Regions from separate parts of the Mesorhizobium kamtschaticum genome, predicted to be linked through region 3. Evidence: predicted binding sites of a transcription regulator. Region 3 holds the regulator's gene; each other region holds the start of a gene.
The links. Region 3 encodes PhoB, which activates phosphate uptake and scavenging genes when phosphate is short. Its sites were predicted from a motif close to TGTCATNNANCTGTCAT; they were not measured.
Positions count from the first base shown of each region.

Region 1: phnF (phosphonate metabolism transcriptional regulator PhnF) is a predicted target of PhoB. The motif match lies at 4,218-4,234, and genes of this name have one in related genera.
Region 2: olsB (l-ornithine N(alpha)-acyltransferase) is a predicted target of PhoB. The motif match lies at 4,791-4,807, and genes of this name have one in related genera.

Region 1 is NZ_JBWBWI020000002.1:194,264-204,408, reverse strand. It holds gene AC0V7N_RS36715 (aminotransferase class I/II-fold pyridoxal phosphate-dependent enzyme) at 1-277, opposite strand, end outside; partial or broken gene AC0V7N_RS36710 (ISAzo13-like element transposase-related protein) at 1,527-1,972, shown strand; gene AC0V7N_RS36705 (hypothetical protein) at 2,037-2,378, shown strand; gene AC0V7N_RS36700 (extracellular solute-binding protein) at 2,843-4,117, opposite strand; gene phnF (phosphonate metabolism transcriptional regulator PhnF) at 4,305-5,024, shown strand; gene AC0V7N_RS36690 (TauD/TfdA family dioxygenase) at 5,150-6,016, shown strand; gene AC0V7N_RS36685 (antibiotic biosynthesis monooxygenase) at 6,155-6,508, shown strand; partial or broken gene AC0V7N_RS36680 (IS256 family transposase) at 6,905-8,150, opposite strand; partial or broken gene AC0V7N_RS36675 (IS5 family transposase) at 8,638-9,408, opposite strand; gene AC0V7N_RS36670 (IS701 family transposase) at 9,644-10,145, opposite strand, start outside.
Region 2 is NZ_CM149691.1:2,241,084-2,251,228, reverse strand. It holds gene AC0V7N_RS11055 (TrmH family RNA methyltransferase) at 1-604, shown strand, start outside; gene lspA (signal peptidase II) at 618-1,115, shown strand; gene acuI (acrylyl-CoA reductase (NADPH)) at 1,169-2,158, shown strand; partial or broken gene AC0V7N_RS11040 (hybrid sensor histidine kinase/response regulator) at 2,301-4,584, shown strand; gene olsB (l-ornithine N(alpha)-acyltransferase) at 4,871-5,746, shown strand; partial or broken gene AC0V7N_RS11030 (trimeric intracellular cation channel family protein) at 5,852-6,483, opposite strand; gene grpE (nucleotide exchange factor GrpE) at 6,594-7,226, opposite strand; gene AC0V7N_RS11020 (hypothetical protein) at 7,467-7,664, shown strand; gene AC0V7N_RS11015 (sn-glycerol-3-phosphate ABC transporter ATP-binding protein UgpC) at 7,682-8,758, opposite strand; gene AC0V7N_RS11010 (ADP-ribosylglycohydrolase family protein) at 8,792-10,145, opposite strand, start outside.
Region 3 is NZ_CM149691.1:1,788,388-1,798,532, forward strand. It holds gene pstS (phosphate ABC transporter substrate-binding protein PstS) at 1-1,000, shown strand, start outside; gene pstC (phosphate ABC transporter permease subunit PstC) at 1,067-2,050, shown strand; gene pstA (phosphate ABC transporter permease PstA) at 2,054-2,905, shown strand; gene pstB (phosphate ABC transporter ATP-binding protein PstB) at 2,902-3,705, shown strand; gene phoU (phosphate signaling complex protein PhoU) at 3,731-4,438, shown strand; gene phoB (phosphate regulon transcriptional regulator PhoB) at 4,458-5,147, shown strand; gene AC0V7N_RS08820 (DUF6881 domain-containing protein) at 5,163-5,507, opposite strand; gene AC0V7N_RS08825 (ROK family protein) at 5,523-6,767, opposite strand; gene xylF (D-xylose ABC transporter substrate-binding protein) at 7,038-8,078, shown strand; gene AC0V7N_RS08835 (sugar ABC transporter permease) at 8,221-9,573, shown strand; gene AC0V7N_RS08840 (ATP-binding cassette domain-containing protein) at 9,587-10,145, shown strand, end outside.

The DNA.
Region 1 (10,145 bases), on a different replicon from region 3:
TTTGTGTGCCGCCCGTCACCAAAAGCCGATCGAGGGGAACCGAATCTCCCAATCGCGGCGCCAGCCATCTCGCCCCAAGGAGCTTATCGGTATCGGTGCCGAGGAACCGATGGTGACGGACCAGAGTGCTGAGGTCGTTTTCCAATACCAGGTTGCTGATCCCGTTTCGAAGGAACTGCGAGAACGCTAGCGGGGTCGGTGCCATGGTGCGACCAAGATCGATAGTCTCGGCGCTCGCCGCTGAACGCGCATCGAAAGCATTGAGTGAGTCTAGCATTGGTGTCTCCAGTTAAGTCGCCGCTTGAAGGGCCCGCAACCGGCCCCGGATGATGTGGGATGACGCAGGACCTACAGATTGCACATTCGATTTGGAATGGCGTATCGGGAAACCATCTGCCGAGAGCGGCAATGATTGATCCAGCCTCAACGGGGGATTCTGCGACCGCAGATGCATCCTTGTGATCCGGAAACCGTATCAAATATTGATTCCCACCTTGCGGCCGAACGTGAAATTCCTCGCTGTAGAAGATATGATGCAAGACGCGTTCTGGCGAAGTAACCGTGATCAGGGTGCCCGTTGAGACGGAGGTGGGAAGGGAATATCCGTTCTGGCTAAGAAACGCAGTTGTTGCCGGCCCGACAGCGACGACCGCATTGTCTACCGTGCTGATCTCTGTGCCGAGGCGTACAGATACGCCGTCGCGCGTCTGCACAATGGAGTCCACCTGCGCACGTCTCATGTCGAGCCGGCCTGTTGCGAAGGCTCGGAAATTCATCATCGTCACGAGTGCTTTACCGTTAAGCCACCACCCGGCAAAATCAACGCTGGCTCTACGATCGCGCCATCATTCAGCAAAGGCTCCAACTCACGGACCTCTGATCGCGAGCAAAGCCCGGTCCCGAAGCCAACTGCCTCCAGTGCTTCGGCCCGAGGTACCAACCGAGCGGCCGTCGCATCGCTCGTGGCGCACCGCAACGACCCAGTTCGGAACAGGAACCGGGTGGACGATGCTCTTTCACTGCGATATCAAGGCCCATATAATGTCTCACGCTGCGCTTCCTTTCAGATGCTTGTGGCTGTTGCAGAACATGATCACGTTTATCATCGTTCGAAGACGTCGTCCTGCGGTCCACAAAGCACCGCCGCCGCTTGTCCGGGTTAACGTCGAGGGACTTGCCAATTGCCGCTTAGCCCCGTGACGCACTGCTGACCTTCCTTTGATGGAATCATCGAAGCAAGTTGCGTGCCGAATTAGCGCTCCGTTTGCGTTACAGCGCTTGCCTGGTAACCGGTGGCTCGGCCTTGGCGACCAGGCTTGCGACATTCTTGTCCAGTTTCGGACACAAGAAGGTTTTCCTATAGACACGCATGGGAAAACAAGTGAAAGGACTCTCAAGCATGCAAATGCCGCAATCCGAACCAAACTCTGCCGCTTGACAATCATCAGGTGGCCAGATCGCGATAGAACGTGGGGCAGGCGCATGAAATCCGCGCAATGCTGCTGTTGGTCGCCGGCTTTCTCGGCGCGACCAGCCTCCTCATCACCGTCGATTGCGGTGGCGGCAATGGCGCATGCGTGCGCTTGTGGAAGCGCGAGCTTCAGACCTTCGCCAACGAAACCGGATTGGCCATTACTGTCGCCCACCACCCACCCGGTACGAGCAAGTGGAACCGTATCGAGTATCGCCTCTTTACTTCATCACGCAGAACTGCCGCGGCAAGCCGCTGATCAGCCACGAGGTCATCGTCCAACTGATCGGAGCGACGACGACGGACAAAGGCATCGATGTGCAATGCTACCTCGACGCAAACGCGTATCCCAAAGCGATCAAGGTCTCCGACGCCGAAATGGCCGCCAACAACCTTGCCCACGACGACTTTCACGGCGAGTGGAACTATACGATCTCACCACTGCCATGCACATCGATTGACCATGGACCTTTGGCTCCCAGCGCAAACCGCGCGATCTAGGGTTCTCCTCAGCCCATCCACCTCAAAGACAGCAACCGCCCATCTTACAATCAAGAGCACAAAGATGATCGATGTTCCTGAGAAAACCGATCTCCTCATCTCCAAGCTGAAGGATTTGTTACCGATCGACGCAGCCATCACCAAAGATCTACAGCGTAGCCTCGAAGCAAAATCGCCCGAGATCCCAATTCCCGCAAGGTGTCAGGTGGTTGACGTGCAGAATCTCGGCGACGAGGGCGGCGTTGCCTGTTGCCTCGACATCGGCGGTGACGACACGGCGGCTGTCCATATCGTCTCCATCACCCACCTCCTCTTCGATCGTCGCTTTCCGCTGTTCCGCGACATCGATGCCTACCAACGCCGGCGTATCAAAAAACTCAAGCGGCAGCGCGGCCGCGGCTTCTGACGCCATCAATCGCCGCGCGTCGATCCGAATTCCTCCCGCTTACGGGTCATCACATGAAGCGTTTGTTCCGCGCCGAGCCCTTAGCAACCGAATCCTACGTCATTTCAAAGGCTTGAACCACATCCGCCAACCCGCCCTGAATTTTTCAGGCTAACAGCCCCATCTTATGGCTTTCGAGCCAATAGTCCAGGAAATCGGCGCGGCGGGAGGCGAAGTTGCCATATGCAATGCGCGCGAGATGCCCGCCGCCGGGCAGAAAGACCAAAAGTGGGCGCTCGGGGTCCCTCGTCTGAGATCTGCAGACTTGCAATTCCAGCGTGCTCGATGCGCTTCTCTCCATCAAACAGGATGGATTGCGTTTCGTCTTCGAATCATGTGCGGAACCTCGATTTGGAAAGTGGATATTTGCCGGCTGCGCCGCCAGTAGCGAATGCCGCCCCCTGCATGCCCGCCTAGAAGGTTATTCAGTGAGCAGGAGAATCGCCAATGAGCTCTCTAATCTCGGCCGTCACTTCGGCGAGCGCTTGGTCAGGCGACTTGCGCAATGTCACGACTTCGCGCATGGCCTTGGTCAAGGTATCGTTCGCTTTCACGCCGTTCTCGCCGGGGAATAGATACCAGCCCGTCAGATCCTTGATCTGCGTCAGCGCGACCGCGTAGTTTGGATGGGCATTGTAGAAAGCCCGCATAGCACCATCGTCAAGCGTGCGGCTATTAACTGGAACATATCCGCTCTTCTTCGCCATGATCGCCTGGCCTTTCGGGCTCGAAGCGAACTTGATGTATTTCCAGGCTGCTTCGCGGCGTGCATCGTCGGCGCTGAACATAACCATGCCGTTGCCGGCGGCCGGAAGATGACCATTCTTGTGTAGGGGAATGGAGGTCATGACGTAACGGAAGCGATCGCCAATGTTCTTGTCGAAATTGCCGAGCTGGCTGCTTGTATTCCAATAGATGCCTAGCGTTCCCGCGATGAAGGTCTGGAGGGCATCGTTGCGCGACATGTCGACCTGGCCAGCTTCGCCAAAGCGCCGCAACATGTCCATTGTCCATTTCCCTTCCGGGCCGTCGATCAGCAGCGTCTTTTCGTCCGGGCTCATCATTGCGCCGCCGCGACTGAACAACAGCGTCTCGAATGCGAACGCGCTGCTGGCAGCATAATCGTAATAGATCCCGGAAATGTTGTTGTCCAACGCATCGATCGCCTTGGCGAGCGCAAAGATTTCGGGCCAGTCCGTCGGCAGCTTGTCGGGATTGCCGCCAGCGCGCTTCACGAGGTCCAGATTAAAAAACAATGTCGGCGTAGAAACCGCAAAGGGGATGGCGTAGACCTTGCCGTCGACCGCACCGATCTTCTGGACTATCTCAGGATAGCCCGCGGCGCTCCAGTCGCTGTCGCGAGCGATGTAGCCGTCGAGCGCCATCGCGAGCTTTTTGTCGGCATAGATGCGGATGAGGTTCAGGCCTTCATGTGACACGTCGGGCAGGTTGCCGGTAATCTGCGCCCTTAGATTGTCCTGCATAAGATCGCCGTAAGTGGCGAAGCTACGTGCAGTGACCGCGATATCGGGATTCTCCTTCATAAAGGCCTTTAACAGGTCATCATACATGGCAGAGAAATTGGCAGGCGCATAGGCAACCTGAAGCGTAATCTTCGAGGCAGCAGCGCGGGTATGGGATACTGCCAGTAGGCCAAGGCCAGCCAGACCTGTTGCCAGTACTTTTCGTCTTGTGGTCATCTCGATCCTCCTCATGATCGTAGGATGGCGGGTACCGTATTCGCCGAGCGGTGTAAATTTGTATGATTAACATAGACAACTATGTTAATAGTGATACCATGTGACAACCAGATGACGGGAAAGGGCAACGTTAGGCGTCTTGCCGACGCGAGCGGCGTCAGCGAGATGTAAAGCACGGGGATTGGAAATGGCGATCTGGCAGAACATCAGCGACACGCTTGTCAAGGAAATCGAAGGTGGCGTTTTGGAGTCTGGTGGGCGGTTGCCGGGCGATGTCGAACTTGCAACGCGTTTCGGGGTCAACCGCCATACAGTGCGGCGCGCGCTTTCACATCTCCAGGCCCGAGGACTTGTGCGCTCAGAGCGTGGACGCGGTACCTTCGTGGTCGAAGATGCCATCGCTTACCATATCGGGACCCAGACCCGTTTCGAGCAAAACCTGCTCGAAAACATGCGCGTGCCGACAAGGCAACTCCTGTCGTCGATTACCTATCCGGCACCGGCGGCAATCGCAGATCATCTGCAGATAAAGGCAGGCTCCCCGATCATGACGGTCACGCTGCTCGGCGAGGCAAACGGAATGCCGGTCCATTACGCTTTAATCCATCTTCCGATGGAACGGTTTCCAGACGTCGAGGAGGTTATTTCCCGGATACCTGCTGGCCAGAGCTTGCGGATATCGCTATCGGAAATTATGGCTGAGTTAGGCGTGAAAAACTTCCGACGCAAGACGGTCCGCATCAGATGCCGCCTGCCCGAAGCAGAGGAAGCCCGCCACCTGAAAATGTCGGCGCAGGACCCTGTTTTTCAGTTGGAAATTCTTAACATCGACGAAGCTGATGTGCCGGTGTTTCTCGGTGTGACGGCTTACTGCGGTAGCCGCGTCGACTTCATCCTCGACTACTGAGTTCCGTCGATCCAGACCACAAGCGTCATCGTGTCGTATTGCCGGAATTGACAAATCTAGTTGTCTATGTTTGATTTGCATCAACGACGCGATTGATGCGACTGAATCTGAAACGGAGATTGATATTGCTGACCGCAGAACCCCTTTCCCCCATGCTGGGGGCCGACATAACGGACATGGACTTGCGCAACCTCGTCAATGGCACCAACGGGCAGATTGAGGAGGTCCAAAGCCTTGTCGCGCGCTACAAGGTGCTGCGCTTCCGTGGTCAACAGCTCGATGCGGGGAAACTGGTTAAGCTTGCCGGCCTCTTTGGTCCGGTCCGCGCGTTGCGGCGTCCCAATTCGGGAGCTGCCGTGCATATTCCCGAACATCCGCAAATCAAGGTCGTCTCGAATGTGTCGCGTGACGGAGCTGTACTGGGGGATGGTGATTCCTCCGAACTTTCCTGGCATACCGATGGCAGCTATCTCGACACGCCGACTGCCCTCACCTTCCTTTACGGCCGCAAGGCCCCGAGCCGCCGGCCGCCCAAGACCTCTTTCATGGACCTTCAGGCGGTCTACGAGAGCCTTCCCAAGGCGCTTGCGGATTTCATCCTTCCTTTGAAGGCCATTCACTACTCGGTATTTGCCTATGCTCCGGAATATGCGGAAGAAATCCGGTCTCTTCCAGAGGGTGCCGACCGCCGCCACATCGGCCCAGCGCATCCGCTGGTGCGCCGCGAGCTCGCGACGGGCCGGCCTTCGCTTTTCCCGCCGCGTCAGCGAGAATGCCTGATCGAAGGGCTGTCCGCCGAAGAAAGTGAAAAGCTTTCGAACGTTCTGTGGAGCGTCATCGAACGATACCCGGGCTACTGGGGCGACAGCATCGAGCCGGGAGACCTCATGCTCTTCGATAACCGCTTTTCCTTGCACCGCCGCGAGTCATTCGACGCGCTCGAGGAGCGAATTCTCTGGCACGTGACGACAGACGGAGAGCGACCGCAATGACCAAGCTTGGAGCAGCCGGCCTTCGCTCGGCGACGGCCGATCTGTTCGGGAGAAGGGGCGCGAACCTCCCAATGGAGTTTGGTGGCAGCGCAAATTGCGCCACGATCGCGGCTCTGCCGGATGCATCCCGAGGGTCGCATGAAGGCTTACCGTGACAGCTACGTCGTGATCGTGACATTCGAGGTGAAGATGGCGTACCGAGGCGTGTTCCGTGAAGCCATTCTGGAGAACGCATCCGCCTCTCGCAGATTGGAGCCGGGATGCAGTGTGTTTGATGTCTGCGAAAACCAGGATGGGTCAGAGATTTTCCTCTATGAGGTTTACAATAGTGAGGCCGCATTCAAGGAGCATCTTTCCACGGAGCACTTTCGCCGGTTCGATGCTGTGGTCGCCCCTTGGGTCGTCGATAGGCGTGTCACGACCTACCACCGATTGGTGCAAGACGAGGGAGGGCGGGAGCCAGCGGCGTTCCGCTCGAGATCGGCGGTGTGAACATGAAGCCAGGAGATTGTGTGGCGGTGGCGTTGTCAGGTTAACAGAAGCTCGGCGTGACATTGCGTTCAGCTCCGATTTCAGGCGAGCGTCCCAGTTATTGCTGTCCGTCCCTCCGAGTTCTTCGAACTGCAGACCGCTTTCCTGCGCAAATAGATCGAAAGAGTCCGCCGAGCAGGCGAAGGGCTTCCACGCCGTGATGATGAAAGCTACCGAGGACGTATTCCAAGCCGATCAAGGATGCCTCCGAGAAGGCTTTGAAGGAACGCAAAGCCGCCTGATTGCTTAAGGCAACCCGAGACCGAAGGTCAGTACCTCGTCCACTGGGCACCTGGTGCCGTAGCGGATAGTGTTGGAAATCGGCGGAGCAGCCTCCGGTAGGTTGAGCTTATCGGTTCAAGCGGCGAGGTCAATCTGCTGATCGAGCGGCTTGATTGGAAGTGTCTCCCAGCCGTCGATTTTTCGCATCGAGATTTGACCGGATGCCATCAGCGCCCAGAACAGCATGGCTGCGGTTTCGGCCGAAGGCAGCACGGTCTGGGTCTTGATGCGTCGCTTGAACTCCTCATGCAGACGCTCAATCGCGTTTGTTGTTCTGGCGCTTTTCCATTGGCTCGGCGGCAGTCGGGTGAAAGCGAAGAGACGCTCGCCGGTCTCCTCCAGGCTGTCGGCCACCGCCCGGCACTTGAGCCGCCATTTGCGCAGGAACGCCTTGCGGCGGCTCTCGACCTCCTCCGGCGTGGCCGCGTAGATCATGTCGGTGTAATCGGCGCTGATCTCCTCGTGCAGGCGCTCGGGAGCGTGGGCGAGCAAATTCCTATGCTTGTGAACCGTGCATCTTTGAACCGGCACGCCGTCCCAAAGGGCCGCGATCGCCCTGTCCAGTCCGGGCGCGCCGTCGACGATGAGAAACTCAGGTCGGCGCAGGCCGCGCCCGACGAGATCGTCGAGAATGGCCCGCCAGGCCTCCGTCGTCTCGCCACCCATATTCTTGACCGCGAGCAGGATCTTCTGGCCGTCCGCGCGCACACCGATGACCACGAGCAGCGAGATCGAGGTCGCCTTGCGGTCGAGCCTGACACGAACCACCGTCCCGTCGAGGATCAGGCGCACGATCGGCTCGTCGGCCAGAGAGCGGGCATTCCAGGCGTCCCAGTCCGTCTTCACCTTGCGCCAGGTGCGGCTGACGACGTCCTTGCCGATCGCGCCGCCGAACAGCGCGGCGAGCGCACGCCGCACGCGCCTGGTGTTCGTGCCCGCCAGGTAGCTCGACGCGATCAGCGCGTCGGCGGCCATCGTGCGCCGCTGATAGGCGCGCAAGGCCTTGCTCTTCCACCGTCTTGTCCTCGCCGGCATCGAGGCGTGCCCGCGGAACCGTGATCTCGGTGGTGCCGAAGGTCCCCGTCAGCGTGCGCGTCCGGCTGCCGTGGCGGTGGCCGGCGACACCGGTGGTCTCATCACTGCGCGCCGCCGGCTGCCGGCCATAACGGGGACGGGCAAGCACCGCGTCCAGCTCGGTCTCGAGCATCGTCTCGATGAAGCTGCGCACCCGCGCGCGCAGGCCAGCTTCGATCGGATCAAACCAGTTGTCGAAAAGATAGCTCGTCGCCTCATCCCCAGGATGAACGGCTTCCGCATTCATGGTAGTCCTTGTCATGGCGTAGTCTCCTGTCCGGCGCTCTAACGCCGGATGATTCGAGGTTTGACACCCCGGAGACTACGCCAACTCACAATTCCAACCACTCCTGCGACGGCACCGGGCACCTCGCGCCGGTCTTCTCCTATTTGGTCGGACGGCTTGTCTGCCCGACCGCATCGGAGTGTCATCGTCTTCACGGTTTTCTGGCCTGAAGCGCGGCCCCTCTAGCCCCCACCAAACCCTGTCCACCACAAGTACCCACCGCCGCCGCGCATGCGGGCATGGCGTAAGAGCGGCAAACTCCTGGCGCGGCCGGCGGTTCGTCAAGAGATTGCTAATATTCCGTCCGAAACGTAATCATGCAGGCATTTGCGAGCGATTTTGACAGTGCTATGCCAGATGACGGCTGCGTCGCTTTCTCCATGCCCGACGGCCTGACCGGGGGACGCGGCGGCAGGTTCTTCAGCCGGGCGCGCTCGTCCTTCAGCGCCTAGGCTTCATGGACAAAGGGCAGCCATAGTTTGATTGAGGCGAGCGCCACGAAGCCAAGATAGGATTCCTTGGTCTTGTCGTAGCGTGTGGCAATACGGCACCAGTTCTTCAGCTTGTTAAACAGGCGCTCGACGAGGTTGCGCCAACGGTATTTCTCGCGATCATGCGGGATGGGGGCGCGGCGGTTGCTTTTGCGGGGATGACCGCTTGGACGCCGGCTTTGGCGATCTCTTCGCGGATAGCGTCGGAGTCATAACCCTTGTCCGCCAGGAGCGCCTCGATACGGTCGGCGATCATTCGAAACAGCGGGCCGAAGCCTTGAATATCATGCGCCTGGCCAGGTGTCAGGACGAAGCCGAGAGGTCGGCCTTTTCCGTCGCACCGCGCATGGAGTTTGGTGGTGAAGCCGCCGCGCGATCGGCCAAGCGCCTCAGTTTCCTGAGTCCCCTTTTATGCCGACTGCACAATGATGTGCCCGGACAACGGTGCTATCGATCATGTCGGCGGTGGCATCGCGTTCCACCATCTCGGCGAGCGTTTCGAGCAGCGCATCGAACACCCCCGTCGCGACCCATCGCCGGTATCGGCGGAAGACGCTGTTCCACTTGCCATATTCATCAGGCAGATGACGCCATTGCGCTCCGGTTCGGGCCATCCACATCATGCCTTCGATATAGCGCCGATTATCCTGCGCCGGACGGCACCCTCGACCCCGCTCTGCTGGCAGCAGCGGCCCGATCAGTGCCCATTCCTCGTCCGATACCCCAATCCGCTCGCCCAACGCTGCCTCCAAAAGACAGCCTTGAATCAGCGACCGAGTCTAGCGTCAAGCTTTGTCCACGAAGCCTAGCATTACAGTTGCATTTTTGTTTTCAGATGAGCTCGTCGAGCGGCCGCCTGATGGGCGCGCCTCCAGCATGACCATGCGATGACGTAGGCGGGGTCTATGCGACGCTGGGCGAGTCTGATGGCGATGCGCCGGACTTCCTGGATAGACCAGCGGATCAAATCCTGATGGTCGGTATCCGTGGTCTTTTTTGGGGCGTCACGTCGTTGGCGCGGTACCGGATCACCGCCGTCATGGCGAAGGCGAGCATGACGAGGGAAACGTGGCGATGCCAGCCATGCCATGACCGGGTTTCGTTGTGGTCGAGTCCGAGCTCGTTCTTTGCGGTCTCGAAGCTGTCTTCGATTGCCCAGCGATGGCCTTCAACGGAAACGAGCGTCTGGATGCCCGTCCCGGCTGGGCACCATGTGGTGAAGAATGCGAGATCACCATCGCTGATATTGCGCCGGATCAGGAGGCCACGGGTCCAAAGCCCCGATTTTGTCTCGTTATATTCGTCGGCATCGAGATCGGCGAGTTCGCAGTAGGCCCAGTCATGAAGCCGCGCGCCTTTGGTGCCATCACCGGCGGAAAGACGCTGCCATGCACTTGGATCGAGGTCACGGGCGATCTCCTGAGCTGTGCCGGCGACCGAAGGCTTGCCCGACCAGGAGCCGAAA
Region 2 (10,145 bases), 450 kb from region 3:
CGGCACGGTGCTCGAAGTGTCGGAAAAAGTGCTTGTCGCCATCACCCGCCGCGACAATCCGCAAATGGTGGTCGGCGTCTTCTCGCAGAGATTCCTGGCCCTGAAAGACATCCGCGCCGACAATGGCGATGTCTGGGTGGCGCTCGACCGGGTGCGCGATCCCGGCAATCTCGGCACCGTCATCCGCACCGTCGATGCCGTCGGTGCCAAGGGCGTCATCCTGGTCGGCGACACCACCGATCCTTTTTCGGTGGAGACGGTGCGCGCCACCATGGGTTCCATCTTCGCCGTGCCGGTGGCCAAGGCGACGACCGAGGCTTTCCTTGCCTGGCGCGGCGGGTTTTCGGGCCTCGTCGCCGGCACGCATCTGAAAGGCGCCGTCGACTACCGCTCGGTCGATTTTTCCCGTGGGCCGGTGTTGCTGATGATGGGCAATGAGCAGCAGGGCCTGCCCGAAAGCCTGGCGGCGAGTTGCGACAGGTTGCTCAGGATTCCGCAAGCCGGCCGCGCCGATTCGCTCAATCTCGCCGTCGCCACCGGCATCATGCTGTTCGAGATCCGGCGCGGCGCGCTGAAGCTCGAACCAATCGCCGACCAGCAATGAAGGTTGCCCGCCCGTGAGATCATGGTCCCCCTACGCGTTGCTCGTCGTCGCGGCCATTGCGCTCGATCAGTGGATAAAGCACCTGGTCGAGGCTGGCCTGCCCTTCCAGGAAAAGCTCGATCTGGTGCCGTTCCTGGCGCTGTTTCGCACCTACAACACCGGCATCGCCTTCTCGATGTTCTCCTCCTTCGGCGACACCGGCCTGGTGGTCATCGCCGTGCTGGTCGTCGCTTTCGTGCTCTACCTCGCCACCCGCACGCCATCGGCCCATGTCATCGCCCGCACCGGCTTTGCCCTGATCATCGGCGGCGCGCTGGGCAATCTGATCGACCGCGCCGTTTACGGCCACGTCATCGACTACATCCTGTTCCACACGCCGGTCTGGTCCTTTGCCGTCTTCAATCTCGCCGACGCCTTCATTTCCGTGGGCGCGGCACTGGTCGTCTTCGACGAACTCATCGGCTGGCGGCGCGAGCCCAAGCCTTCGAACGCCAAGCCTTCCAAAGATTGACCGCAGGCGGCCATTGCCGCACAGTCCACACCGAGCAAGCTCGCGGAGAAAAGATGTCCGAAACCTTCAAAGCCATCCTCGTCTCGCGCGACGCCGACAAGAAGCAATCGGTGGCTGTGACGGATCTCACCGACGCCGACCTGATGGAGGGCGACGTCACCGTCGCGGTCGAAGCGACGACGGTGAACTACAAGGATGGGCTGGCCATTACGGGCAAGGCGCCGGTGGTCCGCCGCTGGCCGCTGGTGCCGGGCATCGATTTCGCCGGCACGGTGATCTCGTCCTCCAATCCCGATTGGCGCAAGGGAGACAAGGTCATCTTGAACGGCTGGGGCGTCGGCGAGACGCATTTCGGCGCCTATGCCGGGCGCGCCCGCGTCAAGGGCGACTGGCTGGTGCCGCTGCCGGAAGGCATCAGCGCGCATGACGCGATGGCGGTCGGCACCGCGGGCTACACTGCCATGCTCTGCGTCATGGCGCTGGAGCGGCACGGCATCCTGCCCGACCGCGGTCCTGTCGTGGTGACGGGCGCCGCCGGCGGCGTCGGTTCGGTCGCGGTCTCTATCCTGTCCAGCCTCGGTTACCACGTCATTGCGTCGACCGGCCGCAACGCCGAAAGCCCCTATCTGATCAACCTCGGCGCCGCCGAGGTGATCACGCGCGACGAGCTCAACCAGCCTGCCAAGCCGCTGGCCAAGGAACGCTGGGCCGGCGGCATCGATTCGGTCGGCAGCCACACGCTGGCCAATGTGCTGTCGATGACCTCCTATGGCGGCGCGGTCGCGGCTTGCGGCCTCGCCGGCGGCATGGATCTGCCGTCGAGCGTCGCCCCCTTCATCCTGCGCGGCGTCTCGCTGCTTGGCGTCGATTCTGTGATGGCGCCGAAGGCCGTGCGCATCGAGGCCTGGCGGCGCATCGGCTCCGATCTCGACCTGCAGAAGCTCGCCAGCCTGTCGACGACCATCGGCTTCGACGGCATCATCGATGCCGCGCGCGACATCGTCGACGGCAAGATCCGCGGACGCGTCGTCGTCGATATGTAAGCCCGCCGAGCGGGTCGCGGACGGCGGACGGATTGCCAACCGAGTGGCGAATCCGCCGCTGCCGGGACAAAAACGCCCTATCCGCTAAAATTCGAACGATCCGCCGCAATTTTCCATAATCTCTGTCTGGCAAGGATTTCGCATGATCGCGGAATCCGACAGCCAGCAGGTGGACAAAGGCGACGACGTCGATGCGTTTGCCGCACCGGCGCGGCGGTTCATCGCTGCGCCGCCGCCGCTGGTGCCGGAGCAGCAATTGGCCAGGCGGGAAAGCCTGCCGCTGCTGACCTTCGTTGCCATCATCATACTGGCGGGCCTCGCGCATCTGACCGGGGCGCCGATCTTCATCAGCCTCGCATTGCTGGCAACCGGCCTCGCCGGCCTTGGAATGCACCTGCATGCCAGACGCAGCGTCCACCGCACCGTGGTGCTGCTGGACGAGACCACCGCCCGCAGCCGCGCCGAGATCGAGACGCTGGCCGACCGCATGTGGGAAATGCAGGAAAGCGAGGAGCGCTTTCGCGGCCTCATCGACGCGCTTGGCGATCTCGTCATCCATCGCGACCGCGACGGCTACATCGTCTATGCCAACAAGGTGTTCGCCGATCTGGTCGAAACCGATCAGCGCGACCTTGCCGGCAAGACCCTTGCCGAACTCGGCATCGAGGTCGGCATCGTGCCCGACGCCGCCTTTTCCGACCATGAGTGCCTGAGTTCCACCGACGTCGCCATCCGCACGCCGAGCGGCTCGCGCTGGTTCTCCTGGATCGAATTGTCGGTGCGCGACAAGGATAGCGGCGCGGTTTCGCATCGCGCCATCGCCCGCGATATCACTGCCCGCAAGCGCGCAGAATCCTCGCTGATCACCGCGCGCGAGCGGGCCGATATGCAAGCCAGGCCAAGTCGCGCTTCCTCGCCACCGTCAGCCATGAAATCCGCACGCCGATGAACGGCATCATGGGCATGGCCAGGCTTTTGGCCGACACCAGCCTGTCGCCGGAACAGCAGACCTATGTCGGCGCCGTCTCGACCTCTGCCAGCGCCTTGCTCGCCTTGATCGAGGATCTGCTCGACTATTCCAAGATCGAGGCCGGCCGCTTCGATCCGGAGCCGCAGCCGATGTCGGTGCGCGAGATCGCCGACAACATCATCGAATTGCTGGCCGCGCGCGCCTTCGCCAAGGATATTGGCCTCGGCTGCCACGTCGAACCGGATGTACCGCAATTGATCACCGCCGATCCTGGCCGGGTCAGGCAGGTGCTGCTCAACCTCATCGGCAACGCCATCAAGTTCACCGACAGCGGCGGTGTGCTGGTCAGCGTCGCGCGCGCCCGCACCGAGAGCAGCGACCGCATCTGCTTCACCATCACCGACACCGGTCCCGGCCTGCGCGACGAGGACATGGAGCGGATCTTCGAAGAGTTCGAGCAGGCCGACGGCACCTCGACGCGCGCACATGGCGGGGCGGGGCTGGGGCTTGCCATCTCCAGGCGCCTGGTGGCTGCCATGGGCGGCACGATTTCGGTCTCCAGCCGGCTTGGCCAGGGGTCGGAATTCGTCTTCGAAATCCCAGCCACGGAGGCCACGGGGGCGCCACAGGGCCGGCAGAACGTGCTTGCCGGCAGACGCGCGGTGATCCTGTCGAGGAACGCCGTCGAGGCCGACGCCATCGCCCGCACCATCCGCGCCAATGGCGGCACGGCCGGTATCGCCACCACCGTGGCGCAGGCCGCCCCCCTGGCCGAGGGCTGCGACGCGCTTCTGGTCGACGCGGCCATGGAGGAGAGTGACGGCAGGCTGCTCAAGCGGTTGCGCCAAAGCGGCTTTTCCGATTGCGAAGCCATCACGCTGATCGCGCCGACCGACCGCGGCATGCTTGGCGAATTCCGAGCCAGCGGCTACGCGACCTTCCTGGCCCGGCCGGTGCGCGGGGGAACACTTTTGCGTGTCCTTTTAACCAGCCATGCGCCGGCCCTTGCCCAGCCGCAGCCGGAAAAGCGCCGCACTCCGGCACTTCGCGCCTCAAGCGACCGCCAGCAGGGCCTGTCCGTGCTGATCGCCGAAGACAACGACATCAATGCCATGCTGGCTCGCGCCACGCTGTTGAAGGCGGGGCACCGCGTCAAGGTGGTCGGCAATGGCAAGGCCGCCGTCGAGGCCGTCACCAGCGCCGGGCACAAGCACCGCTTCGACGTGGTGCTGATGGACCTGCATATGCCGGTCATGGACGGGTTGGACGCCATTGCCGCGATCCGCCGCCATGAAGAGGAAACATCGGCGGCGCCCGTGCCGATCATGGTGCTGTCGGCCGACAGCCAGGAAAAACCCGCCATACGGTGCTCGCCCACGGCGCCAGCGGCTTCGTCACCAAGCCGCTCGACCCCGATGCGCTTGTCAGCGCCGTCGAGGGCCAGGTCGCCGCTTGAACAGGTTTTTTCCGGCGCGCGGCTAGTGCATTTCGCGCGAAAGTGACTCCGTTTTTGCGACGACGACATGCATGAAAACAAGGACCTGACGCGCGTTGCCTGGGCTCGCGCAAACGCGACGGGCTTCATGTTTCCTCACCTAACGTAGCCGGTTGACCGTTTTCGCCAGCCGACGAAGTATTGCCCGCGACGCCGTATCACGGTACTGTCACAATCCTGTTGCACCTACACCGTATCCCCGTGCCAAGAGGGATGGCTCGAAGGAGAATCACTCGTGCATACAGTTATGCCGGAATGTGACACTCGGCCAAACGCCAGCAGCGCCTTGCTTGCCGGACGTAACGTCGATTCCGTCATAAAAGGCGCAGCACTCGGCCGTATCGGCAATCTCGAAGTGCGGCTCGCCCGCAACGAGGCCGAGATCGCGGCCGCGCAGGAAGTGCGCTACCGCGTATTTTACGACGAGCTTGGCGCCAGGAAGGACCTGTTCCAGGCGCAGGACCGTCGCGACGCCGATCGGTTCGATCCGCTCTGCGACCATCTTCTGGTGCTGGATACGACGCTTTCCGGCCCCGAACATCGCCGTATCGTCGGTACCTATCGCCTGCTGCGGCAAGAAATCGCGGCCACCGCCGGCGGCTTCTATTCCGAAGGCGAGTTCGAGCTGACCAAGCTCATCGCCCGTCACCCCGGCCAGCGTTTTCTCGAACTCGGCCGCTCCTGCGTTTTGCCGCAATACCGTTCGAAGCGTACCATCGAGGCGCTGTGGCAAGGCATCTGGGCGTACATCAACCACTACGAAATCGGCGTGATGACCGGCTGCGCCTCTTTCCACGGCACCGTGCCGGCCGCTCACGCGGAGGCGCTCACCTATCTTGCCCATCACTGCCGTACCAACTCCGCCTGGGACGTGCGCGCGGTTTCCGATCGGTACTGCTCCATGGATTTGATGCCGATCGAGGCGGTCAATGCCAAGGCGGCGATCGCGGCGATGCCGCCCCTGGTCAAGGGCTATCTGAGGGTCGGCGCCCGCATCGGCGACGGCTGCGTCATCGACCGCGAATTCTCGACCGTCGACGTCTTCGTGGTGATGCCGGTCAAGGAGATCGGCGCCCGCTACGTCAACTACTATGGCGGGGAAGCGCAGCGTTTCGCGGCGTGAAGGCAGTAGGCAGTAGGCAGTAGGCAGTAGGCAGTAGGCAGTAGTGAAGACGTTGCGATTCGTGCTTTTTGCCTACTGACTAATCCCTACCCCCTAATCCCTCTCTTACGGAATATCTTCCGGCCGCCTTCCCGGCCGGCTCTTGTAGGACGGAAACGACCAGCCGAAACGCAGCGCGCCGCCGCGCACGGCGAGCGCCACGACGAAGCCGGCCAACCCCGAGACGATCTGCGGCAATCCGGCGACGTCGCCCAGTGTGAAGATCGCGGCGCCCGCCAGAGCGGCCGTCACATAGATCTCCGGTCTCAGCAGCACCGACGGCTCGCCGGCCAAGAGATCGCGCAATATGCCGCCGAAGGTTGCCGTCAGCATGCCGGTGATGATCGAAACCACCGGCGAACCGGTGATAGCCAGGCCCTTTGCCGCGCCCATCACCGAAAAGGCGGCCAGCCCGATGGCGTCGAGCCACAGCAGCAGCTTGTAGCGGGATCGACGCGGTGCGCGGTGAAGAAGACCAGAACCGCCACGACAGCGCAGATCAGCACATAGTCGCGGTTTCCCACCCAGAAGACCGGCACGTTGAGGATGAGGTCGCGAAACGTGCCGCCGCCAATGCCGGTGACGCTGGCCAGGAACAGGAAACCGATAATGTCGAGCTGTTTGCGCGAAGCAGCCAACGCCCCGGTCGCCGCAAAAACGGCGACGCCGGCATAGTCGAGAAGGGCGATGGGATGCATGGAAGGCCAAGGCAGTAAGGGAATAGGGCAGTAAGGCAGTATGTTTAACACGAAGCCGGAGGGGTTGGGACGCCCCCTATCCTCCTACCGCCCTACTGCCTAATCCCTAACTACGCATCCCTCTCCGCCTCGTCATTCACCGGCCCCGGCTCGACCGGCGCCTCGGCGGCAATTTTCGGGCCGCCCTTGGCGACGCCGACCATGGCCGGACGCAGCACCCGCTCGCCGATCGAATAGCCCGGCTGCACGACCTGGACCACCGTGTTGGCCGGGACATCGGGATTGGGCACTTCGAACATCGCCTGGTGGAAATTGGGATCGAACTTCTCGCCTTCGGGAGTAAGCTTCTTGACCCCGTGCCGTTCCAGCGCCGACAGCATGGCACGCTCGGTCAGGTCGACGCCTTCGATCAGCGCCTTGAAGCCGGCGTCGCCCGACGCCTTGGCCTCGGCGGGTATGGCGTCCAGCGCCCGGCGCAGATTGTCCGACACCGACAGCATGTCGCGAGCGAAATTCGCAACCGCATAGGTGCGGGCGTCGTGCACGTCGCGCGCGGTGCGGCGGCGCAGGTTCTCCATCTCGGCCGCGACGCGCAGCGCGCGGTCCTTCAACTCTTCATTTTCCTTCAGCAGTCGCACAAGCGCTTCATAGTCGCCGTCGATGCTGCCTTCCGTGCGCTCGGCATTGGCCTCGGCCGCCTCGGCTTCACTGGGCGCGCGTTCGTCTTTTGCCTGGTCGCTCATCGCCGTTTCCCGTCATCTCGAATGGTGTGGATTTTGTGCCCGATATCGAGGTTTGGCAGCCAAAAATCAAGGGGTAAGGCACCGGGAGGACCTTCGGGGGTCCATACGGTGATCAATGACACTCCTTCGATTTTAATTCAAATTTTACCGTATTTGCCGGCTTGGCTTGCCACAGAAGCGTGATGCGGGAACCATTCCCTTGCTGGAGGAGTTTCGGAACCGACAAAGGATTTTGAAACGATGACCCGCGACAAGGCTGAAAAGGGAGAAAAGCTCGCCACCGAAGTCAGGCGCCAGTTTGGCGCCGAGGCGATGACGCGCTTTCTGCGCACCTTGCCGGCTTTTCGTGCCGAAGCCGACATTCCCAATCGCTTCAGGGAGTTGCTTGAGCATCTCGATCGGCTGGAAAGCAGTACGGGCGGTGGCGGACAGCGATAACCGTCCACCAATTCGGCTTAAACATCCAGCGCCATGCCGGTCTCGGCGTCGAACAGGCTCACCTTGGCGATGTCAGGCTCGACAAAGAGCGTCTCGCCGGGGCGGGCGCTGATTCTGTCGCGAAACACGGCGACCGCCGGTTCACCGCCGATCGTCAGATGAACCTGGGTTTCTGACCCCATCGGTTCAACCACGCCGATCAATGCCGCAATTCCCTTGTCAGGGGCAACGACACTCAAATGCTCGGGCCGGAATCCGTACTGGACCATCTTTCCGTCCACCGCGTTGAAGCGTGAACCGGCCGGCAGCAAGGTTCCGTCTCTTGTTCGCACCACCGGCATGCCGTTGTGGTTTGCGACCACGCCGTTGATGATGTTCATCGACGGCGAACCGATAAAGGTGGCGACAAACACGTTGACCGGACGATCGTAGAGATCGAGCGGACTGCCGATCTGCTCAACCCGCCCATTGTTCAACACGACGATCTGGTCGGCCATGGTCATGGCTTCGACCTGATCGTGCGTCACATAGACGGTGGTGGTGCGCAGGCGCTGATGCAATGCCTTGATCTCGGCGCGCATTGCCACGCGCAATTTGGCGTCGAGGTTCGACAGCGGTTCATCAAACAAGAAGACCTGCGGATTGCGCACGATCGAGCGTCCCATGGCGACACGCTGCCTCTGGCCACCCGACAGCTGCCGCGGATAGCGGTCGAGCAGCAGCGTCAGGCCCAGGATTTCCGCGGCCTTTGCCACCCGCTCGGCCTTTTCCGCCTTTGGCGCTTTGGCAAGCGTCATCGAGAACGCCATGTTTTCGGCGACCGTCATGTGCGGGTAGAGCGCATAATTCTGGAACACCATGGAGATGTCGCGTTGCTTCGGCGGCAGGTCGTTGACGACCTTGTCGCCAATGCTGATCGTTCCGCCCGAAATGTCCTCCAGTCCGGCGATCATGCGCAGCAGTGTGGACTTTCCGCAGCCCGACGGACCGACCAGCACCACGAACTGACCGTCCGGAATCTTGACCGAGACGCCATGCAACACCTCATGCCCGGCGTAGGATTTGAGGACGTTGGCGATTTCGACTGAAGCCATCGGGATCTTCCTGGGATTGGTGAGGCGAGACGTTCAGGTCCCGCTCACATGTATCTTGTCGGTAGACAGGGCACCTTCCGCGATCAGCAATCCGATGCCGCCGTTGGTGAACGCCTCCGCACTGATGTCCTGCGCCTCGAGCGACACACCGCCGAAGAGCGCAGCTATGCGCGTACCCTTTACGGTCAGCGTCACCGGAATGGTCTTTTCGAAGACGAGATCGAAATCGGTCTCGGCTAGAACGAGCGTGTCCATGTCCCTTGTGCGGACGATCTGCAGCTTTCCGCTGCGGGTGGCACGCACGGCATAGTAGCGCCGCAGTCCCTGGACGCGCGCGCAGACGCCGCCATAATTGCCAAGGTGAATGACGATGTCGCTTGAGACTTTGTAATCGGTCCATTGCCGCGTGCCGTGAATAACGATGCCCTCGTCACGGCTTTGCGAAATGCGGAAACTGGGCGGATAGCGTTTGGAAAAGAAGCTGACGCCGTTGACCCAGGCCATGCGCCAGAAATCGCTGTCGCCGGCGGGGCGATGCAGCGTCAGTTCCGGTGCGCCATCCCATCTGAGATAGTCGAGCAGCACGCGGCCGTCGGCGCGCTTGCCGTCACTGGCGAGTACGACACCGATCTCGGCGATCGGCTGGCCATCCAGGTCCGGCATTCGCCATGAAAGCGTGCGGTCCTCACCGGCATTCAAGGTGATCGCATCGCCGTCAATGTCGCGCAGATGGTCATCGCCATCATAAGCGCGGATGCGCAGCCGAACCGACACCGCGCCCTTGTTGTGCCGATCGGCGACGACGCGTGCCTGGACCACTTGCCCCGGATAGACCAGCGGCGTCGCCATCAGATCGTAGGTGCGCATCGACAGCACCTCGCGCGGCGAGAATGTCGGCGTCGTGACGGCGGCAGTCAGGCCGGGTGCCAGTGCCTCGTAGTTTATGGTCAGGGCACGGGCGTTCTCGAACTCGACATTGCCGACGCGAACGCCATTGGCGGAGCCGTGCCCCTCCACCGGCCGAAAGCCTTGCTGGCTGCCAGACAGCGAGAAGTGAAACTGCGCGCCGCCCTTCGGCGCATCGAGCGGCTTTCCGCCGGCGAGCGCCATGCCGAGGTTGGCGATGTAGTAGGCCGTGCGCACCGCGTCGTTGATCGAGTTGCCACCATCGGCCGAGGAGATCAGCAGGCGGTCGGCGATTGGCCCACGCCAGTCCGGGCCGGCCTCGATCCCGTCGAGGCCGAGCATCAGGGCGATCAGGCAGCCGACATTGCCGGCATTGCAGTCGGTGTCCCAGCCGGAGGTGTTGACGATCATCTGCGCCTTCTGGAAATCGTTGGGCGCATAGAGCACGGCCATCACCATCAGCGCGTGATTCGGCACGACG
Region 3 (10,145 bases):
CTTCACCCTTTCCGCAGCCATGGCAGCTGACCTTTCCGGCGCCGGCTCGACCTTCATCTATCCGGTGTTCGCCAAGTGGGCCGACACCTACAAGAAGGACACCGGCATCGGCCTCAACTACCAGTCGATTGGTTCCGGCGGCGGCATCAAGCAGGTCATCGCCAAGACCGTGACTTTCGGCGCCACCGACAAGCCGATGTCCGATGCCGATCTGGAAAAGAACGGCCTCGTGCAGTTCCCGATGGTGATGGGCGGCATCGTGCCGATCGTCAACCTCACGGGCGTCAAGCCGGGCGAACTGGTTCTCGACGGCAAGACGATTGCCCAGATCTATCTCGGCGCCATCACCACCTGGGATGATGCCGCGATCAAGGCGCTGAACCCCAGCCTCAAGCTGCCGTCGACCGCGATCGCCGTCGTGCATCGTTCGGACGGCTCGGGCACCACCTTCAACTTCACCAACTACCTGGTGAAGCTCTCGCCCGACTGGAAGGACAAGGTTGGTTCGGACACCGCCGTCGAATGGCCCACGGGCGTCGGCGCCAAGGGCAGCGAAGGCGTTGCCAACACCGTCAAGCAGACGGACGGCGGCATCGGCTATGTCGAATACGCCTATGCCAAGCAGAACAACCTGTCGTATTCCAAAATGCTGAATGCAGCCGGCAAGGTCGTCGAGCCGTCGCTCGAATCCTTCGGCGCTGCCGCTTCGAATGCCGACTTCAAGACTGCCAAGAACTTCAACGTCATCATCACCAACGAGCCCGGCGACACCACCTGGCCGATCGCGGCCTCGACCTGGGTCCTGATCCACAAGGCTCCGGATGATGCCGCCGCCACCGGCGAAGCCCTGAAGTTCTTTGCCTGGGCCTACAAGGACGGCAAGGAAACCGCCAAGGCGCTCGACTATGTCTCGATCCCCGACAGCGTCGTCGACCTGATCAAGGCTTCGTGGAAGGCCGACATCCAGGCCGACGGCAAGCCCGTCTACGCCGGCGAGTAACATCCCCTGAAGGAGCGCCGCGCCCTGCGGCGCTCCTTTTCCTTCACTCAAAGAGCCGAGCTTGACATGAGCGCTGTCCAGGAAGCCTTGCCAGCCGTTAGAAGTTCGCGCGATGCCACCGTCCGACGCTTCGCGCTGACCGACTCGATCTTCCATGGAATGACCCGCGCTGCCGCGATCCTGGTGCTGGTCCTGCTCGGCGGCGTTGCGATCTCGCTGTTTGCCGGCTCCTGGCAAGCCCTCTCGACCTTCGGTTTCTCCTTCCTGACCAGCGAGAGCTGGAACCCGGTGACGGAGAAATTCGGTGCCCTGGCGCCGATCTACGGCACCATCATCACCTCAGCCATCGCCATCCTGATCGCCGTGCCGCTCGGCATCGGCATCGCCATCTTCCTCACCGAGCTTTGCCCGCGCCCGCTGCGGCGCCCGATCGGCATGGCGGTGGAATTGCTGGCCGGCATCCCTTCAATCATCTACGGCATCTGGGGCCTGTTCGTCCTGGCACCGTTCCTGCAGACGACCGTGCAGCCCTTCATCATCAGCGTGTTCCACGGCGTACCTGGCCTCAACAGCCTGTTTGCCGGCCCGCCCTATGGCATCGGCCTGCTGACCTCGTCGATGATCCTGGCCATCATGGTGCTGCCGTTCATCACCTCGATCACCAAGGACGTCTTCGACACGGTGCCGCCCGTATTGAAGGAATCGGCCTACGGCATTGGCTGCACGACCTGGGAAGTGACCCGCCGCGTCGTCATCCCATACACCCGCATCGGCATCATGGGCGGCGTCATGCTCGGCCTCGGCCGCGCGCTCGGCGAAACCATGGCGGTGACATTCGTCATCGGCAACGCGCACCGCATCTCGACCTCGCTGTTCGCGCCGGCAACGACGATCTCCGCGACCATCGCCAACGAATTCACCGAAGCGGTCGGCGATCTCTACACCTCTTCGCTGGTGGCGCTCGGCCTCATCCTGTTCGTCATCACTTTCCTGATCCTTGCCATCGCACGCTACATGCTGATGCGCATCGACGCCCGCACGGGAGCCTGACCGATGTCGACAGCCACGTCGCTTCACCAGAGCCGCAAGCGCAAGAATGGCGTGATGATGACGCTGTGCGTTGCCGCCGCCGGCATCGGCCTTGCCTGGCTGGCGCTCATCCTCGGCGCACTGCTCTACAAGGGCCTTTCAGGTGTCAATCTTGCGGTCTTCACGGAAATGACGCCGCCGCCCGGCGATGCCGGCGGTCTGCTCAACGCTATCTACGGCAGCATCGTCATGACCATCATCGGCATCATCGTCGGCACGCCGATCGGTGTGCTGGCCGGCACCTACATGGCTGAATACGGCCGTTTCTCGAAACTCACCACCGTGGTGCGCTTCATCAACGACATCCTTCTGTCGGCGCCGTCGATCATTATCGGCCTGTTCGTCTATGAGCTGATGGTGCGGCCTATGGGGCACTTCTCGGCGATCGCCGGCGCCGTCGCGCTTGCCATCCTGGTCATCCCGGTCGTCGTGCGCACCACTGAAGATATGCTCAACCTGGTGCCCAACGCCTTGCGCGAAGCCGGCACCGCGATCGGTGCGCCGCGCTGGGTGGTCATCAAGTCGGTTGCCTACCGCGCCGCAATGTCGGGCATCGTCACCGGCATATTGCTGGCCATCGCCCGCATCTCCGGCGAGACGGCACCCCTTCTTTTCACGGCGCTGAACAACCAGTTCTGGTCGAGCAATCTCAACGCGCCGATGGCCAGCCTGCCAGTCACCATCTTCCAGTTCGCTCTCAGCCCTTACGAGGAATGGCAGCAGCTGGCCTGGACTGGCGCACTCATCATCACATTGACGGTTCTCGCGCTCAGCATCGTTGCGCGCAGCCTGACCGGACGCAGAGAGGACAAATGAGCCAGATGTTGTCTCCAGACATGACGATCGCCGCCGAGGCAGCCGCCAAGGTAAAGATCGAGGTCAAGAACCTCAACTTCTACTACGGCCAGTCGAAGGCGCTGAAGGATATCACGCTATCGCTGCCCGAGCGCAGTGTCACCGCCTTCATCGGACCGTCGGGTTGCGGAAAGTCGACGCTGCTGCGCGTCTTCAACCGCATCTATGAACTCTATCCCAAGCAGACCGCCGAGGGCCAGGTGCTGCTCGACGGTCAGAACGTTCTCGACCGTTCGCAAGACCTCAACCTGCTGCGCACCAAGATCGGAATGGTGTTCCAGAAGCCGACGCCGTTCCCGATGTCGATCTATGAGAACATCGCCTTCGGCGTCAGGCTCTATGAGAAGATCAGCAAGGCCGAGATGGACGGCCGCGTTGAGCAGGCGCTGAAGCGCGCAGCCCTGTGGAACGAGGTCAAGGACAAGCTCAATGCCAGCGGCCTCAGCCTGTCAGGCGGGCAGCAGCAGCGGCTGTGCATCGCCCGTACCGTGGCCGTGAAGCCGGAAGTCATCCTGCTCGACGAGCCGGCCTCGGCGCTCGACCCGCTGTCGACCGCCAAGATCGAGGAGCTGATCGACGAGCTGCAGGCCGACTACACGATCGTCATCGTCACCCACAACATGCAGCAGGCGGCGCGCGTCTCGAAGCAGACTGCTTTCATGTATCTGGGCGAACTGGTCGAGTTCGACAAAACCGAGAAGATCTTCACGTCGCCTCGCGAGAAGCGCACGCAAGACTACATCACCGGCCGCTTCGGCTGATCTCACGCATACGAGGACCAGGATCATGGCCGAACACACAGTCGCAGCCTTCGACGAGGATCTCGGACAGATCAGCAGGCTGATCAGCGACATGGGCGATCTAGCCGGCTCGATGGTCGGTGGCGCCACCAAGGCGCTGCTGAATTCCGACAATGCGCTGGCACAGCGCGTGGTCTCCGACGATGCCATCATGGACGCGCGCCAGCGCGAACTCGACGACCGCGCCATCACGCTGATCGCCAAGCGCCAGCCAATGGCCGACGATCTGCGTCATGTCGTCGGCTCGATCCGCATGGCTGGCGATCTCGAGCGCATTGGCGACCTTGCCAAGAACATCGCCAAGCGCGTCGGCACCGTCGGTCTCAGCGCCACGCCGCGCGACCTGTCGCATTCCATCGACGCTATGGCACAGCTGGTGCTGATCCAGGTGCAGGGCGTGATCGAAGAGTATGCGGCGCGCGATGCCGCGGCACTGGCGAAGCTGCGCGCCGACGACGAACGCATCGACGTCAAATACACCTCCGTCTTCCGCGAACTGCTGACCTACATGATGGAGGATCCGCGCAACATCACGGCTTGCACGCATCTGCTGTTCTGCGCCAAGAATCTCGAACGCATCGGCGACCACGTGACCAACATTGCCGAAAACGCCTACTATGTCCTGACCGGCACGCAGTTGCCCGCTAATCGTCCCAAGCAGGACGAGACGGCGATGTCGGCGCCCGCGGCCTGACGCAAGAGGTGACCAATCGATGATCGCGCCACGCATTATGGTGGTGGAGGATGAGGAGCCGCTGGGGGTGCTGCTCCGTTACAATCTTGAATCCGAAGGCTACCAGGTGGAGGTGGTGCCGCGCGGCGACGAGGCTGAAATCCGCCTGCAGGAGAACGTGCCCGACCTTCTGGTGCTCGACTGGATGGTGCCGGCGGTGTCCGGCATCGAACTCTGTCGGCGCCTGCGGATGCGGCCCGAGACCGAGCGGCTGCCGATCATCATGCTGACCGCGCGGGGTGAAGAAAGCGACCGCGTACGTGGGCTCTCCACCGGCGCCGACGACTATCTGGTCAAGCCGTTCTCGACGCCGGAATTCATGGCTCGCGTCAAGGCGCTGCTGCGCCGCGCCAAGCCGGAAGTTCTGTCCAGTGTGCTCAAGGTCGGCGACATCGTGCTCGACCGTGAATCGCACCGGGTCTATCGCAAGAAGAGCGAGATCCGGCTCGGGCCGACCGAATTCCGTCTGCTCGAATTCATGATGCGCCATCCCGGCCGCGTGTTCTCGCGCAGCCAGCTGCTCGACAATGTCTGGGGCGAGACGATCTACATCGACGAGCGCACGGTGGACGTGCATGTCGGCCGGCTGCGCAAGGCGGTCAACAATGGCCGCATGCCGGACGTCATCCGCACCATCCGCGGTGCGGGCTACGCTATTCGGGAAGATTAGACGGCGGTCTGGGGTTCACTCGGTGCCTTCCAGGCGAGACAGCGCAGCCCAAAGCGCGTCGAATTCAGCTTTGGTGATCTCGCGGACTTGCCAGTCACCTTGCTCGACCTCTTCTACTGTCGGCAGTTCCCCTTCGGGCAGGTGATCGCCGTTGAGGCCTCCGGGATATGCGAGGAGCACGCGACCATCGGCGTATACGTGGATTGCCCGACAACCAAGGTTCTCAGCATCGCATTCGAAATAGTACACGACTGGCAGATCCGGGTCTCCGGACGAGACATTCATGAGCCAGTGAACGGGAGGGCCGAAGTCCGGCAGGTAATATGTCACGCCAAGTCGGTTCTTGTAGCTCTTCATCATGGACATCGGTCGTGCTCAGGCCACGCTCTTTCCGGCGCCAGCTCGTGCCTGCACGCCCGGTGCGAAAATCTCCTGGTCGACGAAGGTCAGCGCACGCATGGCGCAGCCCTCGCGGATCAGCGGCAGTTCGTTCGGTTCGGTGTCGAAGGAAATCGATTTCGAGTGCTGGCCGCCGGCGGTCTGGGCGATGGCCTCGCGCAATGCCGGCTCGATCAGGTCGAAGGCGGCGGCACTGACGCCGACCATGGCGACGGGTGCGGGATCGATCAGCGCGAACAGGCTGCCGAGGCCATAGCCCAGTGCCTCGCCGGCCTTGCGGTAGGCTTCGCGCTCAGGTCCGTCTCTTTCCCTTGCGGTGGCGGCGAGTGCCCGCATCTGCGTGTCGCTGACGTCGGCGACCGGCTCGGTGTCCTCACTGAGCTGCCTGGCGTTGCGCCAGATGGCATAGTTGCCGGCATAGGCCTCGACGCAGCCGCGGCGCCCGCAGCGGCAGAGCGCGCCGCCTGGCCGGTGGATCATGTGGCCGAACTCGCCGCCCGAGGAATGAGTGCCGGTGAACAGCTCGCCCTTCAGCACCAGGCCCATGCCGATGCCGTGCGACAGAAGGATGGCGATGAAGTCGTCGCGGTAGCGCTCGGGATCGCGCCAGCGCAGCGCCACCGCCATCATGTTGCAGTCGTTCTCCATGGTGGCGGGGATGCGGAACTCGGCTTCGAGTATGTCGGCGAAGGCGATGTCGGTCTGCGGCGTGATCGGCGACCAGAGCATCGCCCGGGCCTCGGTGTCGGTGATGCCCTGGATCGCCAGCGCGATGCGAGCGACGCTGCGCACGTCGATATCGGGATCGTCGAGGCGCCGCCGTACGATGGCGACGCATTCGCCGATCAGCGCTTCGCGCGACATGGTCAGCGTGTCCAGCCGGCGCTGTTCCTCTGATACCACCTGGCCGGCATAGTCGATGACGGCGACGGAGAGGAAATTCAGCGACAGCACCACGGTCATGACAGCCGCGGCCTCCGGATTGAGGCCGAGGCCGACCTGCGGCCTGCCGCGTTTCAGTGCGCCGGCCTCGCTCGGCTTGCTCTCGGCCAGTATGCCTTCGCCGATCAGGTCGGAAGAGATCGCCGATATGGTCGAATGGCTGAGGCCGGTGGTCGCTGCGATCTCGGTGCGCGAGGGCCGACCGGCCCGGCGCACGGCCGTAATCACCATGGCGCGGTTGCGCCGGCGCAGATCGTCGTGGCGGATTCCGACCGACATCTTTCCCACATCCTCCTGGTCGCCGCGGTTCCTCCGGCCCCTCGAACGCTGCCGACGACACGGTCAAATACTGGCAGAAGCGGCCCGTCCTGTCATTTATTTATTCCGAGGCTCGAAAAAAATTCACAAGGGCATCAAAATCCATCAGAATCGTTGTTGACAGCGTTCCGGTGTTGGATCAGTGTTTTTTCGAGGCTCGAAAAAATAGAGCCTCTGTGCCGGCCTTCGGGCCAGTTTGGTCGCGCCATACTCGGCGCAGGGAGGAATATCATGAAGAGATTCACAGCCGCCATCCTGGCGGGTGTCGCCATGTCGCTGACGCTTGTGTCGGTCGCGCAGGCGAAGGACAAGGTCATCGGCGTCTCGTGGTCCAACTTCCAGGAAGAGCGCTGGAAGACCGACGAAGCCGCCATGAAGAAGGCGATCGAGGCCGCCGGCGACAAGTACATCTCCGCCGATGCGCAGTCCAATCCCGGCAAGCAGCTTACCGATGTCGAAAGCCTGATCTCGCAGGGCGCCAATTCGCTGATCATCCTGGCGCAGGATGCCTCGGCCATCGGCCCGGCCGTGCAGAAGGCGCTGGACGAAGGCATTCCGGTCGTCGGCTATGACCGCTTGATCGAGAACAAGGACGTCTTCTATCTGACCTTCGACAACAAGGAAGTCGGCCGCTTGCAGGCGGCTGCGGTGTTCAAGGCCAAGCCGGAAGGCAACTATGTCTTCATCAAGGGCTCGGGTGCCGATCCGAACGCCGATTTCCTGTTCTCGGGCTCGATGGAAGTGCTCAAGGCGGCCATCGACAGCGGCAAGATCAAGAATGTCGGTGAGGCCTATACGGACGGCTGGCTGCCCGCCAACGCCCAGAAGAACATGGAGCAGTTCCTGACCGCCAACGACAATAAGGTCGATGCCGTGGTCGCCGCCAATGACGGCACAGCCGGTGGCGTTGTCGCGGCGCTGACGGCGCAGGGGCTCGCCGGCACCGTGCCGGTGTCGGGCCAGGACGGCGACCATGCCGCGCTGAACCGCATCGCTCTCGGCACCCAGACCGTGTCGGTGTGGAAGGACGCGCGCGAACTCGGCAAGAACGCCGCCGAGATCGCCTCGCAGCTGGCCGATGGCAAGAAGATGACCGACATCGCCGGCGTCAAGGACTTCACGACGCCTGGTGGCAACACCGTCAAGTCGCTGTTCCTGACCCCGGTCGCCATCACCAAGGACAATCTCAAAGTCGTCATCGACGCCGGCTGGATCAAGAAGGACGAAGTCTGCGCGGGCGTCGCCGCCGGCAGCGTCGCGGCCTGCAACTGAGCTTGACCGTTTGAAGCAATGAAAACGCCGCGGCCCAAAGCCGCGGCGTTTTCTCAAAAAGATTTGTGTTTCCGCATCGCGCGGATAGCTTCTAGGCTGGTCTCGGCATCCGCGTCAGACGGCAAGCCGGTGGGAGGAAATCATGACCGATACGACGTCCAACCCGCAGGCCGACACCGCGCGTGCGTCGGAACTCGGCGCGCTGGCGCGGTTCCTGAAGGCAACCGAAATCGATACCCGCATGCTCGGCATGGTCGGCGCGCTGCTGATCATCTGGATCGGGCTGCACGTGATTTCCAGCCTGCGTCTCGGCGTCAATCCGCTCGATTTCGACAGCCGCACCTTTCTCACGCCGCGCAATCTGTGGAACCTGTCGGTGCAGACATCCGCCGTCGCCATCATGGCCTGCGGCATGGTGCTGGTCATCGTCATGCGCAACATCGACCTGTCCGTCGGCTCCGCCGAAGGCGTGATCGGCATGGTCATGGGCTTTGCTCAGGTGCATTTCCTGGTGCGGTTCGTCGGGCTCGAACTCGGCAATCCGTGGATCTGGGTTCTGGCACTGGTCATCGGCCTGGCGCTCGGGCTGCTGATCGGCGCCTTTCAAGGTTTCATCATCGCCTATCTCGAAGTGCCGGCTTTCATCGTCACGCTGGGCGGTTTGCTGATCTGGCGCGGTGCCGCCTGGTGGGTCACGTCAGGCCAGACCGTGGCGCCAATGGATGCCACCTTCCAGCTGATGGGCGGCGGGCCGGCAGGATCGATCGGAGCGACATGGAGCTGGGTCGTCGGCATCGTCGCCTGCCTGGCGGTGGTGTTTGCCCTGTTCAACGGACGCGTCCAGCGCAAGCGTTTCCGCTTTCCGCTGCGCCCGATCTGGGCCGAGACGCTGCTCGGCGCGGTCACCTGCGCCATCATCATGGGCGCTGTCTGGCTCGCCAATTCCTATCCGTGGCCGATCGGCATCGTGAACCGCTATGCAGCGGCCAACAACATCACGGTTCCCGAAGGCGGCCTGTTCATCGCCCACGGCATTGCCATCCCGGTGCTGATGGCGATCGCGGTCGGGCTGATCATGACCTTCGTCACCAGCCGCACCCGTTTCGGCCGCTATGTCTTCGCCATCGGCGGCAATCCGGAGGCCGCCAATCTCGCCGGCATCAACACGCGCTGGATCACCATGAAGGTGTTCATGATCATGGGCGTGCTGGCGACGATCGCCGCCGCGATCTCGTCCGCCCGGCAGAACTCGTCGACCAACGTGCTCGGCACATTGGATGAGCTGCTTGTCATTGCCGCGGCCGTCATCGGCGGCACCTCGCTTGCCGGCGGTTCGGGAACGATCATCGGTGCCATGCTCGGTGCGCTTTTGATGCAGTCGCTGCAGTCTGGCATGGTGCTGCTCGGCGTCGACTCGCCGCTGCAGAGCATCGTCGTCGGCGCCGTGCTGGTCATTGCTGTCTGGCTCGACACTGTTTACCGCAAGCGCGTTTAGGGGGAGAAAGTTCATGGCTGACAAAATCGCTCCCGCAACCGCCCCCGTGGGCACGCCGCTGGTCGACATGCGCAACATTTCCATCGCCTTTGGCGGTATCCGAGCCGTTGACGATGCCTCCGTCGATCTTTTCCCGGGTGAGGTGATGGCGCTGCTCGGCCATAATGGCGCCGGCAAATCGACCCTGATCAAGATCCTGTCCGGCGCCTACAAGCGCGATGCCGGCCAGATATTCGTCAATGGCGAGGAGGCTTCGATCTCCAATCCGCGCGATGCCAAGAAATACGGCATCGAGACGATCTACCAGACGCTTGCTTTGGCCGACAATGTCGACGCTGCCGCCAATCTGTTCCTCGGCCGCGAGCTGATGACCGCCTGGGGCACGCTCGATGACGTTGCGATGGAGGCCGAGGCACGCAAGGTGATGGGCCGGCTCAATCCGCGCTTCCAGCGCTTCAAGGAGCCGGTGATCAAGCTGTCTGGCGGCCAGCGGCAATCGGTGGCGATTGCACGCGCGATCCTGTTCAACGCCCGTATCCTGATCATGGACGAGCCGACGGCAGCCCTTGGTC